Linked DNA regions of Thiocystis violascens DSM 198. The main gene of each other region encodes a partner of the protein of the gene in region 2 in a complex. Links are inferred from orthologs where the notes say so. Each region holds a gene or a part of one and is shown on either strand. Other genes may lie near its edges.

Evidence for each region.
Region 1: the proteins of dapF (region 2) and THIVI_RS17545 are in contact, whole or in part, in a solved structure (PDB 5YGU), measured with the Escherichia coli proteins. The link is inferred for Thiocystis violascens DSM 198 from one-to-one orthologs.

What each region holds. Positions count from the first base shown.
Region 1 is NC_018012.1:3,949,681-3,952,992, forward strand. What follows is about bases 154-3,147. They hold THIVI_RS17545 (RNA pyrophosphohydrolase), read left to right. Parts: upstream 154-1,377; coding sequence 1,378-1,917; downstream 1,918-3,147. Other genes in these bases: THIVI_RS17540 (histidinol-phosphatase), read right to left, coding at 430-1,086; ptsP (phosphoenolpyruvate--protein phosphotransferase), read left to right, coding at 2,106-3,147. Outside these bases: THIVI_RS17535 (acyl-[ACP]--phospholipid O-acyltransferase), read right to left, coding at 1-144; more of ptsP, read left to right, coding at 3,148-3,312. UniProt on the Escherichia coli protein: Master regulator of 5'-end-dependent mRNA decay.
Region 2 is NC_018012.1:2,608,499-2,611,815, forward strand. The notes cover bases 76-3,074. They hold dapF (diaminopimelate epimerase), read left to right. Parts: upstream 76-1,159; coding sequence 1,160-1,990; downstream 1,991-3,074. Other genes in these bases: lysA (diaminopimelate decarboxylase), read left to right, coding at 76-447; THIVI_RS11550 (class I SAM-dependent methyltransferase), read left to right, coding at 444-1,163; THIVI_RS11560 (DUF484 family protein), read left to right, coding at 2,001-2,699; xerC (tyrosine recombinase XerC), read left to right, coding at 2,742-3,074. Outside these bases: more of lysA, read left to right, coding at 1-75; more of xerC, read left to right, coding at 3,075-3,317. UniProt on the Escherichia coli protein: Involved in the succinylase branch of the L-lysine biosynthesis and in the biosynthesis of the pentapeptide incorporated in the peptidoglycan moiety. Catalyzes the stereoinversion of LL-2,6-diaminopimelate (L,L-DAP) to meso-diaminopimelate (meso-DAP).

The DNA.
Region 1 (3,312 bases), 1.3 Mb from region 2 along the record:
TGTCAGCAGGATCTGCGCATCGCCGTCATAGGTTTTGAAGAGCGTGTTCTGGATGACGATCTTATGCCCCAGGTCGACGAAGGCATTGAGAAAGAGCATCAGGATGAAGGAGATGAAGCCGGCGATGCGAAATAACTGGCCCATGGACGGTGCCTCATGATGCGCCGATCCCCGTGGATCCTTGGCGCGGAATGGACAGGATTAAACCGCGCCCAGCGCGGTAGGCGATGTTTATGGATTAAAACAACCTCGGCAGCCTCTGTGACGGTCGGAGCGGGCGCGGTTTAAGCGAATAAAAATAGAAATTTTAAACCGCGTCCTGCCAAGGCATCGTGGATGCGCCAAACGTCGAACTCACTCGAAACTCAGTCTCTCGCTCTGGATGCGGTTTAACAGGATTTCGCCGGATTGACAGGATTTTTTTAGCGGTCAATCCCGCAAGGAGAGGATGGTCCAGCCGCGGGATTCCGCAATGGCGCGGAGTTGGGTGTCCGGATCGACGGCCACGGGTCGCTCGACCCGCTCCAGAAGCGGTAGGTCGTTGTGCGAGTCGCTGTAGAAGGTGCTTCCGGTCAGATCCCGCCGATGCTCGGCGAGCCATTGTTCCAGGCGGATGACCTTGCCTTCCCGAAAGGCCGGCACGCCTTCGACTTCGCCCGTGTATTGACCGTTCGATTCCGCCGGCTGGGTCGCGATCAGGTGCGGGATGCCGAAACGCGCGGCGATGGGCGCGGTCACGAAGGCATTGGTCGCCGTCACGATCATGAGCGTATCGCCGGCGGCCTGGTGCTTGGCGATCAACTCACGCGCCGCCGCGAGCATGATCGGCTCGATCAGCTCGGCGACGAACCGCTCGCGCAGTGCCTCCAGCCGCTGACGGGGGTGATCGCGGAGCGGTCTCAGCGAAAAGCGCAGAAATTCCTGGATGTCCAGCGTTCCGGCCCGGTAGTCGCGATAGAAGCGTTCGTTTTCGCGTTCGTAACGATCGCCGTCCACGATGCCCTCGCGCGCGAGGAAGCGTCCCCAGAGATAATCCGAGTCGCCATTGAGCAGGGTATTGTCGAGATCGAAGATGGACAGGGCCATGGACCGGAGAACTCCCAGGAAAAGCGTGGTCGTGAAAAAGTCGTTGAGACGGAAAAATCCGGCAGTTGGCGAGCAAACCGTCGCGATTCGCGCCGATCGTCGGCAATTCGAGATTCCGATCCCAGATTGCGCGCCGCTCCCGGACCGGTCATCCGGGCGCGGAATTGGCGTCGGGAATCATCTTGCCCGAGCAAGCTCTTGATTAGCAATCGCTTACGTAGTGCATCGCTTGCCGGAAACAACTCGGATATGGAAGAATGGGCATAGACCTGACAACAGGATGACGATTCCTTGATCGACCACGACGGTTTTCGACCCAACGTCGGCATTATTCTGAGCAATCGGGATCGTCGCTTATTCTGGGGACGCCGTGTTGGCCAGAATGCATGGCAATTCCCCCAGGGCGGCATCAATGCCGACGAAACTCCCGAAGAAGCGATGTACCGGGAACTTGAGGAAGAAGTCGGCCTGAAAGCCTTACAGGTCACTATTCTGGGCAGCACCCGGGGCTGGTTGCGTTACCATCTGCCCAAGCGCTATATCCGTCGGCATTGCGGGCCGACCTGCATCGGTCAGAAGCAGGTCTGGTTCCTGCTCCGGGTGGATTGCGGGGAGGACGCCTTCTGCCTCGATACCACGGATAAACCCGAATTCGATGCCTGGCGTTGGGTCCGGTATTGGCAGCCGCTCCAGGAAGTCGTCTATTTCAAGCGTCGCGTCTATCAACAGGCGCTTGAGGAATTGGCGCCCATCCTTTATCCCGAGGGCTTGCCGCGACACGAGGAGTACTTTACCGGGGTCGCGGGGTTTCTGCGCCAGCGCCATCCTTAGAGCGGCGCTCGATACAACGGTTCGACATCGTATGAGCGGTCCCCGCAGGCGCCTGCTATCCCATTGGATCCGAGCGCCTGTCGCGGTCAACCGGGCATGCCGAATGTTCGCCTTCTCCCTTGTCTGTTCATCCAGGTATCCGCTTGTCAGAGAATCCAACCTTTCTCCTCGCGAGTCCTCCGCTCAGTATGCTGGAGTCGTTGCGGCGTATCGTTCAGGAAGTCAATAACGCCCAGGATCTCGAGCAGGCGCTGACGATCATCGTGCGTCGCGTCAAACAGGCGGTCGGCGCCGATGTCTGCTCCGTGTATCTCAACGATTTCGATAACCGCTGTCATATCCTGCACGCGACCGAGGGACTGAGCGGCAATGTCGTCGGGCGGGTGCGTCTGGAGCTTGGCCGCGGACTGATCGGTCTGGTCAGCGAGCGCGCCGAACCGATCAATCTCGACGACGCCGCGACCCATCCGCGCTACGAACGGATCGTCGACATTGGCGAGGAGAGTTATCACGGGTTTCTGGGCGCGCCCATCATCCAGAATCGCAAGGTGCTCGGCGTGCTGGTGCTGCGCCAGCGCCAGCGTCGCCACTTCGAGGAGGACGAAGTCACCTTCGTCATGACCCTGGCGTCGCAACTCGCCGGGGCCATCACCTATGCCCGGACCAGTGGCGAACTGGTGCGTCTTCAGGATGACGGCATTCCGCAGCGCTTTCTGCCCGGGCTGCCCGCCTCGCCGGGAATCGGCATCGGCCAAGCGGTCGTGGTCTATCCACCGGCCGATCTGGATGCCGTCCCGGATCGCCGTCCCGACAGCTTGGATGTGGAGGAGGAGGATTTTCGGCGCGCGGTGCGCAATGTGGTCAATGACCTGGATCGCTTCGCGGCGCGGACCCAAAAGCTTTTGAGCACCGAGGACATGGCGCTGTTCGACGCCTGGCGCCTGATGCTGGAGAGCGACACCCTGATCGACGGCACCCTGTCGCGCATTCGCGCCGGCAACTGGGCGCCGGGGGCACTGCGCGAGACGATCACCGAACACGCCAAGGTCTTCGACAACATGGACGATGCCTATCTGCGCGAGCGGGGGTCCGATGTCCGGGATCTGGGGCGCTGCGTGCTGATGCACCTCCAGAATCTGACCGCCGCGCCAATCCAGTACGCGCCCCAGACGATCCTGGTGGGTGAGGAAATCAGCGCGATGCAGATCGCCGACGTGCCGCGCGAAAAGCTCGTCGGCATCGTCTCCACCACCGGCTCGGGGTCGTCCCATGTCGGGATTCTGGCGCGCGGCATGGGCGTGCCGGCAGCGATGGGTGTCGCGGATTTACCGGTCGGGCGGGCCGAGGGACGGGAAATGGTGGTGGACGGGTATCGCGGGCGCGTCTATGTCGCCC
Region 2 (3,317 bases):
TATGAGGTCATCCTGGAGCCCGGTCGCGCCATCGCCGGCAATGCCGGCATCCTCCTGACCCGCGTGGAATATCTCAAACACGGCGAGCACCGCCATTTCGCGATTCTCGACGCGGCCATGAACGACCTGCTGCGCCCCGCCCTCTATCAGGCCAACCAGGACATCGTCCCGGTCGTGCGCGCGACCGACGCCGACCCCGCCCGTTACGATCTGGTCGGGCCGGTCTGCGAGACGGCGGACTTTCTCGGCAAGGAACGCACCCTGGCCCTGCGCGAGGACGACCTGCTCGCCGTGCGCGGCAGCGGCGCCTATGGTTTCACCATGAGTTCCAACTACAACAGCCGACCGCGCGTGGCCGAGGTGATGGTCGATGGCGACCGGGCGACGCTGGTGCGGGAACGCGAGACCGTCGCCAGCCTCTTCGCGGGGGAGTCCGTGCTGCCGTGAAACGCCGTCTCGAACCCGAGTTAATGGATGGCGTCGAGCAGGCGCTCGCCTATGCCGAGGCGGATTTCTCCGAATCCAACACGCTGTTTATCGAACTGCTGAAACAGATGCGGCCCGGCGATCTGCATGGCGCGCGCGCGCTCGATCTCGGCTGTGGTCCGGCGGACATCAGCATCCGCTTTTTGCGCGCCTACCCGAAAGCGACCTGCGACGCGCTCGACGGCGCCCAGTCCATGCTCGACCTTGCGCAAACCGCGCTGGACGGGCTCCCCGGCGTCGCGCCGCGTTGCCGGTTGATCCGCGACATCATCCCCTCCACGCAGATTCCGAGCGTCCACTACGACCTGATCCTGTCCAACAGCCTGCTGCATCATCTGCACGATCCGCAGGTACTCTGGCGCGGCATTCGGGAGGCCGCTCGGCCGGGCGCGCTGGTGCTCGTCATGGACCTGATGCGCCCGGCCTCCGCCGGTTGGGCCGAGGCGTTGGTAGCGACCTATGCCGATGGCGCCCCGGAGATTCTGCGCACCGACTTCCGCAATTCGCTGTTCGCCGCCTTCGAGCCCCAGGAGGTCGTCGCCCAGCTTGCCGAGGCCGGACTGACCGCGCTGGAGGTTGCGGTCGTCAGCAACCGCCATCTGGCCGTTTCGGGACGTTTGCCCGGCCCGGCGTCGAGCGGAGCCGAAGCACCTGTGCTGAGCGGAGTCGAAGCATGAGTTTGCGCTTCACCAAGATGCATGGACTCGGCAACGACTTCGTCGTCTTCGACGCCATTCGTCAACGCGTCGATCTCGACCCCGCGACCATTCGCCGCCTCGCCGACCGGCGCTTCGGCATCGGCTGCGATCAGATCCTGCTGGTGGAGCCGCCGCGTCTGGCCGGCACCGACTTCCACTACCGCATCTTCAACGCCGACGGCTCCGAGGTCGAACAGTGCGGCAACGGCGCCCGCTGTTTCGCGCGTTTCGTCCGCGATCAGGGTTTGAGCGACCGCGACGAGATCCCGGTCGGGACCGCCGCCGGCGCGATCCGGCTCTATCTGGCACCGGACGGACAGGTCCGGGTCGACATGGGACCGCCCGAATTGACGCCCGAGCGCATCCCCTTTCAGGCCGACACCTCAAGCCCAACCTACGACCTGGAGGTCGCTGGCGAGACGCTGACCATCGGCGCGGCCTCCATGGGCAATCCGCATGCCGTGCTGCTGGTCGAGGATGTCGAGACCGCACCGGTCGCCCGTCTGGGTCCACTCATCGAGTCGCACCCGCGCTTTCCCCGCCGGGTCAATGTCGGTTTCATGCAGATCCTGACCCCGGCGCACATCCGCCTGCGCGTCCATGAACGCGGCGCCGGCGAGACCCTCGCCTGCGGCACCGGGGCCTGCGCGGCGGTCGTCAGCGGACGCTTGCGCGGCCTGCTCGACACCCGCGCGCGGGTCAGTCTGCCGGGCGGGGATCTTATGATAGAGTGGCGCGGTTTATCCCAGACGGTCTGGATGACGGGTCCGGCCGAAACCGTGTTCCAGGGGGAAATCGATCCATGAGGGCACAGTCGTGAACAGTCAGCAAGCCGAACCGGCCACACCCGAGGATCCCGAACTCAACACGCGAGTGACGAACTATCTGCTCAATCATCCAACCTTCTTCGAGCACAACCCGGATTTACTGCTTGCCCTGCGGGTTCCGCACCACACCGGCGGCACCATCTCGTTGATCGAGCAGCAGGTGCGGATCCTGCGCAAACAGCTTGAGACCGAGCGCAACCGTCTCAGCCACCTAATCTCCCGCGCGCGGGAATATGAAACGCTGTCCGCCCGTCTGCATGGTCTGGTGCTGCAACTGCTGTCGGTCAACGATCCAGAGCACCTGTGTCACCTCCTCAAGGACGGTCTGCGCCGGGAGTTCCACGCCGAGGCGGTCAGCCTCAAGCTCTTCCCTCTAGCGCCGGCGGAAAACGACCAACTGGATCCGCTGACCGCGGCTTTCCGTGATTTCGTGGAGCGCGAACACGCACTCTGCGGCCCCTTGAACGAAGAGAAAGGCGTCATCCTGTTCGGCGAAATGGGCGTCGCCATGCGGACCGCGGCCCTGATACCGATCCTCGCCGATGGCCAATCCGGTGTCCTCGCCATCGGCAGCGCGGATCCGGAACGCTTTCGCCCCGAGATGGGCACCGACCTGCTCGACCAGCTTGGCGAAATCGTCAGCCATAAGCTGAAAGCGGTTCCGCTCGCGCCGTGCAGCCATTTTTAACGTCCGTTCGTATCGAGTCCATTGACGTACGAATCGCCATCGATGAACGCCGAGACATCTCCAGATCCGATCGGACCTTTTATCGCCCATCTCGCCCATGAGCGTCGCTTGGCCGACCATACCCTGACCAATTATCGCCACGACCTGGAACGTCTCGCCGCCTGGCTGACCGACACCGAGACCGGAGCGATCGACCGGCTCGACGCACAGAGGGTGCGTCAATACATTGCCTGGCGCCACCGCAACGGCGCCTCCGGCAAGACCCTGCAGCGCGAACTTTCCAGCTTGCGCAGTCTCTACCGCTGGCTGCTGCGCGAGGGCCGCGCGGACGCCAACCCCGCCGTCGGCGTGCGCGCACCCAAAACTCCGCGCAAGCTGCCGGTCACGCTCGACGCGGACCAGTTGTGCAGCCTCCTGGATCATGCCGACGACGATGTATTGACGATCCGCGACACCGCGATGATCGAGCTTTTCTATTCCTCGGGCCTGCGTCTGGCGGAGCTGGTCGGGGTGAATCTGGGCGACATCGATATGAGCGAGAGCGAACTCTCGGTCCTCGGCAAGGGCGCCAGGACGCGCCGCGTTCCGGTCGGCGCCAAGGCGCGCGAAGCCGTGCAA